Regions from separate parts of the Streptomyces sp. NPDC058964 genome, predicted to be linked through region 1. Evidence: riboswitches for the same ligand, from Rfam matches in the RefSeq annotation. Region 1 holds a riboswitch; each other region holds the start of a gene.
The links. Region 1 has a riboswitch for cyclic di-AMP ahead of ACFW2E_RS29800 (transglycosylase family protein). Riboswitches for the same ligand answer to the same signal wherever they lie in the genome.
Positions count from the first base shown of each region.

Region 1 (2,191 bases):
TTCCTCCGGTTCATCGGATTCCTCGGACTGGCCCGGCTTGTCCGACTCGTCCTCGACGTCGGACTCCCCGTCGAACGACTCCCATAAGTCCAAGTCCAGGTCCAAGGACGCCGACGACAAGCGCGGATCCTCGAAGCCCTCGAACTCCTCCGGCTCCGCCAAGTCGGACAAGTCGGAATCCTCCGGATCTGGCGACTCGCGGAGGGAGGGTGCCTCACCCACGGAATCGGCCAATTCGGGTGATGCGGACAACTCTGCACAAAACGGCGGCTCTTGGAGTCTGGTCGACACCGGCGAGCTCGGTGGCGGTCGGCATCGTGGTACGAGTGCGGACGAAAGCGACACAAACGGACAGGGTGCCGCCTCTGTGGGCCGTCACGCCGCACAGGACTACACGGTTCGCGTCGGTGACACCCTCGCGTCCATCGCCGACTCCCTTGACCTCGACGGCGGATGGCGCGCGCTCTACGCCGCCAACAAGGCCGACATCGGCCCCGACCCGAATGACATCACCCCCGGTCAGACCCTGAATGTCGATACCGAAACGGGCGAAAAGTAGCGGGAGTTGAGTCCCACTTTCATGCTCAATGTCCGGTTTGGTGAAAGTGTGGGATGAGTCTCAGAAGCCCTGATCGTCTTTGAAATTCCCCGGATCGCGTGTCTACGGTCATGACCGCTCGTCACCACGAGCCCCGGCTGTCGCAACGCCGAATCCTGCCAGCGGCCGCACGGGAACAGTCGTCGCGTCAAGCGCCGCAGGCAGGAGCGGGGGACCCAAGGTAAGTGCCGCGCCGGACAGTTGAGCCGGGGCGGCTAGGGGTGGAGCCACGCCTCCCAGCGGAGGTGTGGCCGGGCAACTCAACCGGCCCGAACCCGACAGCTCACCTCGCAGGCGTCGGTGAGGGGATCCATCCATGCTGTTTTCCGCCAAGGGCAAGCACCGTCGTCCCTCCAGGGCCACCCGCGCCCGCGCCCTCGCGCTCGCCGGAGTCGCCGGCGCCGCCATCGCCGCCCCGCTGATGGCCTCCGGCACCGCCTCCGCCGCCACCGCCGCCGAGTGGGACGCCGTCGCCAAGTGCGAGTCCGGCGGCAACTGGTCGATCAACACCGGCAACGGTTACTACGGCGGCCTGCAGTTCTCCGCCTCCACCTGGGCCGCGTACGGCGGCACGAAGTACGCGGCCACCGCCGACAAGGCCACCAAGGCGCAGCAGATCGAGATAGCCGAGAAGGTCCTCGCCGCGCAGGGCAAGGGTGCCTGGCCGGTCTGCGGCACGGGCCTGTCCGGTGCCGCCTACACCGGTGCCTCCGCCGGCTCCTCGTCGGGCGGCGGTTCCTCCGCGAGCACCACCACCCGCTCGACCGAGAAGCAGGCCGCCTCACGCTCCGCCGGGCGTCCGGCCGCGAGCAAGACCGTCACCACCCCGACCGGCAAGAAGGTCAAGAAGGGCGACGGCGAGTACAAGGTCGTCAAGGGTGACACCCTCAGCACGATCGCCGCGAAGCACAAGGTCAAGGGCGGCTGGCAGAAGCTGTTCCACCTGAACAAGGACGTCGTCCAGGACGCGGACCTCATCTACCCGGGTCAGCAGCTGCACCTGAAGTGATGCGCGGCAGGCGGCAGAGCCACAGCCTGCTCACATCCGTGTCCCCCGCAGTGCGGGACACGTGAGGGTCGCCCCCGTCCCCACGTCCCCCGCAGTGCGGGACACGTGAGGGTCGCCCCCGTCCCCACGGTCTCCCGTCCCGGTGCGTATTCCCCCGTACGCACCGGGGCGGGGTTTCTCTTTTCCGGCCGCCGGCTTCCCGACGCCGGCTTCCCCGGCGGTACTCCACCCGTTTTCGTCCCACCCTTTGTTCCGACCGGAAACAATGTGTACGGTTCCCTTGTCCACGGGACGGTCGGTCGGTGGCCGATGCCCCGGGGACGGTTAGGCTCTAGTCGCAAGGCACACCAGCCCGCACTTCCAGCGTCACATCCCAAGAAGGAGATGCTCGTGCCGTCCATCGACGTCGTCGTAGCCCGGGAAATCCTGGACTCCCGAGGCAACCCCACGGTCGAGGTCGAGGTCGGCCTCGACGACGGCAGCACGGGTCGTGCCGCCGTTCCGTCCGGCGCCTCCACCGGTGCCTTCGAGGCCATCGAGCTCCGCGACGGTGACCCGAACCGCTACCTGGGCAAGGGCGTCGA
Region 1 is NZ_JBHYKH010000297.1:5,336-7,526, reverse strand. Features, by position in the region: gene ACFW2E_RS29805 (transglycosylase family protein) at 1-559, shown strand, start outside; cyclic di-AMP (ydaO/yuaA leader) riboswitch at 742-910, shown strand; gene ACFW2E_RS29800 (transglycosylase family protein) at 915-1,607, shown strand; gene eno (phosphopyruvate hydratase) at 1,992-2,191, shown strand, end outside.

Region 2 (2,191 bases), on a different contig from region 1:
AGGCCGAGCTGCTGGCCCGGGGTCACGGTCTGGCCGGCCGAGACGGAGAGCCGGGACAGGTGGCCGTACTGCGCGTAGTAGCCGTCGTTGAGGCGCAGGACGACCTGGTTGCCGTACGCCCCGCCCCAGCCCGCGGAGACGACCGTGCCCGCACCCACGGCCTTGACCGGGGTGCCGGTCGGGACGACGAAGTCGACGCCGGTGTGGTAGCCGCTGGACCACATGCTGCCCGCCACGTGGTAGTGGGTGCCGATGGTGGCGCCCGACACCGGGAGGTTGTAGCCGGTCGAGGCGACCGCGGCCTGGGCGTCCTGGGGCCACGCGTTCGAGGCGGACGCGGCGTCGGAACCGGACGCGGCACGGGAAGCCGACTCGGTGTTCGACACGGCCGACGGCTTCACGGAGGAGGCGGTGGGAGCGGAGGAGGACCGCTCGGAGGACGACGACCGCGAGGGGGTCGCGGACGAGGGGGCGGCGCCCGTCGCGGCCTTCCCGCCGAGGGCGAGCTTCAGACCGGGGTGGATCAGCGACGGGTTGTCACCGACGGCCTCACGGTTGTCCCGGTAGATCCGCTGCCAGCCGCCGCGCACGTTCTGCTCGTCGGCGATCTTCGAAAGGTAGTCGCCGGACCTCACCGTGTACGAACGGGCACCCGAATTCACCTTCGCCCTCAGAGGCTTCGTGGCGACCGTCGGCAGCGGCTTCGTGGCGACCGTCGGCAGCGACTGGACGGCCTTTTCGGTACCGGACTGCGGGGTGGCGGCATGGGCACCGGCGGTCCCGATCAGCGGCAGGGCCAGCGCGGCACCACCGGTACCGGCGACGGCGATCCTGCGGGTGAGGCGACGGGGCTTGGGACGGCGGTGCTTTCCCTTCGCGGGCATGGCGAATTCCTCTCCGGCGCCTGCGAGGTGAGCTGTCGGGTTCGGGCTGGAGCTGCCCGGCCGCGCACGGAGCGCGGCTTCACCCCGAGCCGTCCCGGAGACCGGAACAGGCATTGGTACCTGATGGGTCCCCCGCTTCCTGCCTTGCACGGGTGAGTGTGAGCGGGCTCCGGGCGGCGGCAGGATTCGGCGTTCCGTCCGGATTGGTGGCGAACGTAAGCGAGCGGGATGCGGGGGGACAAGCAGAAGGTTCCGTGTGTCCGTGTTTCACATGATCCGTTACGGGAAATCCCGGTCACCCTCCGTGCATTCCCTTTCGATTTTCCCGGCCAATTCCCGGGAAAGGGGCGCGAATTACGTGAACATGACGCACGACGGACGGTCACGGGTATGACGCTCCTCACGCATCACATCCCAGGCCTCGCCATTTCCCCGCAAGTTTGACGTAAAGGGTTAATTCGGACAGCACCCTCAGACGCGACGGAACCGGAAGACCGACGCGTCGAGGTCGCCGCGCAGACCGGTGCGCAGGCCGTGGTGCAGGAGGACGGCACCCCGGTGGATTTCGCCCGTTTCGCGGCATTCATATGAGGCTGTCGGGTCGAGACCGCGCAGCCGCAGCGCGGGGACGGGCTCGCCGTAGCGCTGGGCCTGCAGCCAGGCGAGGACGACCGCCTCGCCACCGCGCACGTACTGGACCGCGCTCAGCCCGCCGTCCGGAGGCCGCAGCCGGTACAGCTCGCCGTGCTGCACGACCGGGCGGATGCCCTTGTAGAGCTCCACCCACTCACGGGCCTCGGCGAGCTCCTCCTCCGTCCACTCCGCGAGGTCGCCGCCGACACCGAGGACCCCCGCCATGGCGCTGACGAAACGGAAGCGCAGCGAGCTGACCCTGCCATTGAGCTGCGTGTTCGGGCTGTCGGTGACCCAGGCGGCCATGATCCGTGCCGGGTGGATCTGACTGAAGCCGTGCTGGATGGCGAGCCGGTCGAGCGGATCGGTGTTGTCGGAGGTCCACACCTGGTCCGTGCGGCTCGTCACACCGAGGTCGATCCGTCCGCCGCCGCCCGAGCAGGACTCGAACGCGACGCCCGGGTGCGCGGCACGCAGCCGGTCCAGCAGGGCGTACAGGGCGCGCACATGGTCGACCCAGAGCCGCTGCGGATACGCGTCCCCGGGCCAGCCCGCGTCGGTGAAGCAGCGGTTGAAGTCCCACTTCACGTAGTCGACGGGGGCACTGGAGAGCAGGCCGTGGAGCTGCTCCCAGAGGTACTCCCGGACGTCCTCGCGGGCCAGGTTGAGGACAA
Region 2 is NZ_JBHYKH010000176.1:7,610-9,800, forward strand. Features, by position in the region: gene ACFW2E_RS22040 (peptidoglycan DD-metalloendopeptidase family protein) at 1-884, opposite strand, end outside; cyclic di-AMP (ydaO/yuaA leader) riboswitch at 889-1,049, opposite strand; gene ACFW2E_RS22045 (alpha-galactosidase) at 1,356-2,191, opposite strand, start outside.
Region 2: linked by a shared signal. The riboswitch ahead of ACFW2E_RS22040 (peptidoglycan DD-metalloendopeptidase family protein) and the one ahead of ACFW2E_RS29800 (transglycosylase family protein) in region 1 are both predicted to bind cyclic di-AMP.

Region 3 (2,191 bases), on a different contig from region 1:
GGCGCCCGCATGGTGATCCGGCAGCCGGCTCTGCCCGAGCCGACCGAGGGCCGGCCGAGCGACCTCGTCATCCAGGCCGAGGAGTTGGAGCGGATCCGCGCCCTGCTGGAAGGAATGCTCGTTCGGCATACGGGGCGCAGGCCACGGCAGGTCCGCGAGGATCTGGAACGGGATCTGATCCTGGACGCGCGGGGAGCACTGGAGTACGGGCTGGTGGACGGGATCATCCCCAGCCGCAAGGCGTCCCGTACCGCGCCGGGCGCGAGGTGAGCCGCCGATGCTGCCTCCGGAGCTGCCGCCGCTGCCCGCGCTGACCCGGGCCGAGGGCGAACTGATCGACCGTTATCTCGACGCGGTCGATCTGCTGGGCCGGATCAACCCGGCACAGCACGGGGACACGTACCGCGGACTGCGGGCCGCCCAGGCGCTGGTGCGTACCGCGGCCGAACTGCGCGACGCGCTGGCCCTCATGCACCAGAGGGGCGAGACGGAGCTGCACGCGGCTACTCTCGCGCGGGCGATGCGGGTGCTGGACGGCGAGCGGCGCACCGCCCGGGTCACCGTCCCGCCCGGTGGCGGGGGTTGACGGACGCCTGTCCGCCGCCGACTCGAAACGGCCCAAATGGCGTACCCCCGTTCGGCGTAGTCGAGCGTCCATTCGTGAGACCGTCGGCGTTGCGCAACACGCCTGTCCGAAAGGGACGGTGAGGTGCTTCGGTGCTGGTCCGGGGGTCCTTCGACCCCTCGACCATGACTCGAACACAGCAATGTCCACCCGAACGGGTGAGTGGTGAGTAACGCCACAAACCCCCGATTCCATTGGGTATTTCGGACACCTGTGAGTGAAGATCCCTGTCTGACGACAAGCCCCCGCCACAGCGGCGGGGCGGTCCGGGCGGACGCCGAGTCCTGCCGCCGCCCGGATGACCGGTCGACAGGAGTGGATCGGCAGGAGTGGAGGACCCGAGCAAGACGGGTCGCCGGAACGGACGTTCGTTCGTCTGTTTGTTCGTTCCGAGCAGCCCTTGGGGTGAAGCCGCGGCAACGCGGCCGGGCTACTTCGCCAGCCCGAATCCGACAGGTCATCCTTCACAGGCGGCTGACGAAGGGTTGCGCATGACTGCGCTCAATCGTGTCCCGTCGCTCATGGCCCGGGCCGGTACGGCCTCGGCCCTCACCATCGCCGCCGTGGGCGGCTCGATCGTGGTTCCGGGCGTCGCGGCCGACGCCTCGGCCGCGACGATGGCGACGAAGGCACTCCAGGTCGCGGCCTCCAAGAAGGGCTCGCCCTACAAGTGGGGCGCCACCGGGCCACGGAGGTTCGACTGCTCCGGGCTCACGCTGTACTCGTACAAGAAGGCGGGCAAGACCCTGCCGCGCACGGCCGCCCAGCAGTACAACAAGACGCACCACATCTCCGCGCGCAGCCGCAAGGCCGGAGACCTGGTGTTCTTCCACTCCGGCTCCAGCGTCTACCACGTCGGCATCTATGCCGGTAAGGGGAAGATCTGGCACGCCCCGAAGACCGGTGACGTGGTGAAGCTGGAGAGGATCTGGACGAGGAGCGTCTGGTACGGCCGGGTCAGCTGACCCGCCGAGGGGGTGGCGGCTCCTGCCGCTCCGTCACCCCCTCGGGTCCCGGCCCGGACTGATCCGGGGTCACAGGAGCGCCAGGAACGCTTCCAGCGACAGGGCCGCCCCGAGCGCCGTGAGCGCCACGCCGGTGCCCGTGTGCAGCGCCCTGGCGGCCCGCGGCCGGCGCAGCCACCGGCCGAGCCGGTCGACCAGCAGGGCCACCATCTGGAACCAGGTCAGCGCCAGCGCGCACACGATGAGCGCGAGCAGCAGCGTCCTGGGCAGCGCCGCGCCGCCCGGCGGCACGAACTGCGGCAGCAGGCTGAGGAAGGTCAGCGAGGCCTTGGGGTTGAGGACGTTGGTGACGAATCCCTGCCGCAGGGGGTGCGCCTGCGTCGCCGGATCCGCCTCGGACGCCCCCGCGGGCCGTCGCGGTGTCCGCAGGGTCCGGACGCCGAGGTGGAGGACGTAGGCGCCGCCCAGCAGTTGCAGGGCGCGGAACAGCGCCGGAACGGCCACCAGCACGGCGGCGACGCCGGCGGCCGCCAGTGTGGTGTGCACCAGGAGCCCGCCCGCGATGCCGAGCCCGCAGACCGCGCCCGCCCGGCGGGAGACC
Region 3 is NZ_JBHYKH010000026.1:11,249-13,439, reverse strand. Features, by position in the region: gene ACFW2E_RS05610 (ATP-dependent Clp protease proteolytic subunit) at 1-270, shown strand, start outside; gene ACFW2E_RS05605 (hypothetical protein) at 278-586, shown strand; cyclic di-AMP (ydaO/yuaA leader) riboswitch at 891-1,113, shown strand; gene ACFW2E_RS05600 (C40 family peptidase) at 1,117-1,590, shown strand; gene ACFW2E_RS05595 (LysE family translocator) at 1,660-2,191, opposite strand, start outside.
Region 3: linked by a shared signal. The riboswitch ahead of ACFW2E_RS05600 (C40 family peptidase) and the one ahead of ACFW2E_RS29800 (transglycosylase family protein) in region 1 are both predicted to bind cyclic di-AMP.

Region 4 (2,191 bases), on a different contig from region 1:
GGCCGGCCGCAGCCGTATCCCGCGTACAACCCGTACCGGTCCTAGGCTCCGGAGCGGCCGGAACCCGGACCGCGACCCGCACCGCCCCGGCAGGCAGGCAGGCAGGCAGGGCTGGGCCGACGCGTCGGTGAGCCTCGCCGGTTCCTCCTCGGTCGGAGGAGCCGAGTTCGCGAAGGGAAGTCATGCTCTATGAGAGCGGACACACCGGAGTGGAGGATTCCGGAAACGCCCGCGAAGACCCCGTGAACACCTGACCGGCAGCCCTGACGTCGGGGGGGTGTCGTCAGGACTGCCGGAAATCGAAGAGGTGCACCAGGGGCCCTGGGCCGCGTGCCGTCAGGGGTTGAGGCCCTTGCCGTGCAGCCACGTCATCGGGTCGATGCCGGTGGCCTGGCCGCCCGGGTGGACCTCCAGGTGGAGGTGCGGTCCGGTGACGTTGCCCGTGGCGCCCACGCGGCCGATGACCTCGCCCGTGCTGACCTTCTGCCCGACCGAGACGTTGATCGAGGACTGGTGGCAGAACCACAGCTCGGTGCCGTCGTCGAGGGTGAGGACCGTGCGGTAGCCGTAGGAGCCGGCCCAGCCCGCCTGGGTGATCGTGCCGCTGTGGATGGCCTTGATCAGTGTGCCCGTGGGCGCGGCGAAGTCGAGGCCGGTGTGGTAGCCGGAGGACCACATGGCGCCGGCCTCACCGAAGGTCGAGGTGATGGTGTACGAGGAGGTCGGCAGCGTGTACTGCTTGGCCAGCTTGGCCAGCCGCTCGGCCTCGGCCTGCTTCTTGGCCTCGGCGTCGGCCTTCGCCTTGGCGTCGGCGGCCTTGGCGGCGGCCTCCTTCTCCGCCTTGGCGGCCGCGTCGGCGACCTGCTTGTCGGCGGCGGCCACGGCAGCGGCGGCGGCCTTGGTGTCGACCTGGCTCTGCTGCTTCTCGGCCTGGGCCATGATGCGGTTGCGCAGCGCCTCACCGGCGTCACCGGCGCCCTGGGCGCTGTCCGTGGAGGTCACGCCGACGCTGCTGAGGGCGGTCGCGGAGCCCTTCGGCGCGTCCGAGTGGCTCTCGCCGAGCAGGGAGCCCACGGAGGGCAGGTCGGGCACGGAGATGGACACCGGCGCCTTGCCGGTGTTGGCGCTGGCCATGCCGCCCGCGCCGACGGCGGCTATGACGCCGACGCCCAGGACCGTGGAGCTGCGGGCGAGTCCACCGCCGCGCTGCTTGGAGACGCGGTGCCGGCCGCGTACCGGGCTGATGGACTCCTCGGTGGGATTCCACTCCTCCCAGGGGCCCTCGTCGGCGCGATAGCTGCCGTAGCCGAAGGTCTCGGTGCGCTGACTCGGCACGAACGGGGCTTCTGGGGCAGGCCGGTTGGACGCCACGCGGGCGTGCTCCTTTCCTTCCGCCGCCTACCGGGTTAGCTGACGGGTTCGGAGCGGGAAGGTCTCCTACGCGCGTGTACGAGCCGTGTCGCCACGGCGGCATCCGCGTGATTCACCCCAAGGTGGTGGTTCCCCGGTTCCCTCGCGGGATTCGGCGCGTGCGCACGGAGCCGCCTCTTGTGACGGCTGGGACGACCGCGCTGCGTTATCGAACGTTAATAGACCCGAAGGTTAGATTCCAAGCCGTTCGGCTTGATCATTAGCGATTTCCAGCCGGAACTTAATTGCCATGACCGGCGAAAACCGGGCGAGTTGGCCGCGGTACAGGAGTCTCACCCTTTTTGATGGTGACTCAGACGTTATGCGGAGGGCTCCCGTCCGATCACCCGTCGTGACAGTGCGCAGGCCGGGGAAATGAGCAGACCGGGGAAAACACTCAGGGCCGGAGTCCATTCACTGGACTCCGGCCCTGAGCCTTGAGTAGCGGGGACAGGATTTGAACCTGCGACCTCTGGGTTATGAGCCCAGCGAGCTACCGAGCTGCTCCACCCCGCGTCGTTGTGTCTCAAGCATACGCCATGTTCAGGGGTGCCCGCGCACGGGTTTATCCGCCGGCCACGAGATGGCGGTTCGGCGCCTTGGCCGGGCCCTCGAACTCGGGCAGTACGACGACGTCGACGCCATGGCCGGCCAGCAGCCCGCTGCCGTCGGCGCCCGCCACGAACGTGTCCGGCTCCCGCCAGGCCGTGACCACCCGCCGCACCCCCGCGTCCAGGATCAGCCGCGCGCAGGGGGCGGGCCGCGAGGCCCGGCGGGCGCA
Region 4 is NZ_JBHYKH010000135.1:3,577-5,767, reverse strand. Features, by position in the region: gene ACFW2E_RS18680 (PrsW family intramembrane metalloprotease) at 1-45, shown strand, start outside; gene ACFW2E_RS18675 (M23 family metallopeptidase) at 337-1,371, opposite strand; cyclic di-AMP (ydaO/yuaA leader) riboswitch at 1,379-1,538, opposite strand; tRNA gene ACFW2E_RS18670 (tRNA-Met) at 1,853-1,926, opposite strand; gene ACFW2E_RS18665 (dihydrofolate reductase family protein) at 1,976-2,191, opposite strand, start outside.
Region 4: linked by a shared signal. The riboswitch ahead of ACFW2E_RS18675 (M23 family metallopeptidase) and the one ahead of ACFW2E_RS29800 (transglycosylase family protein) in region 1 are both predicted to bind cyclic di-AMP.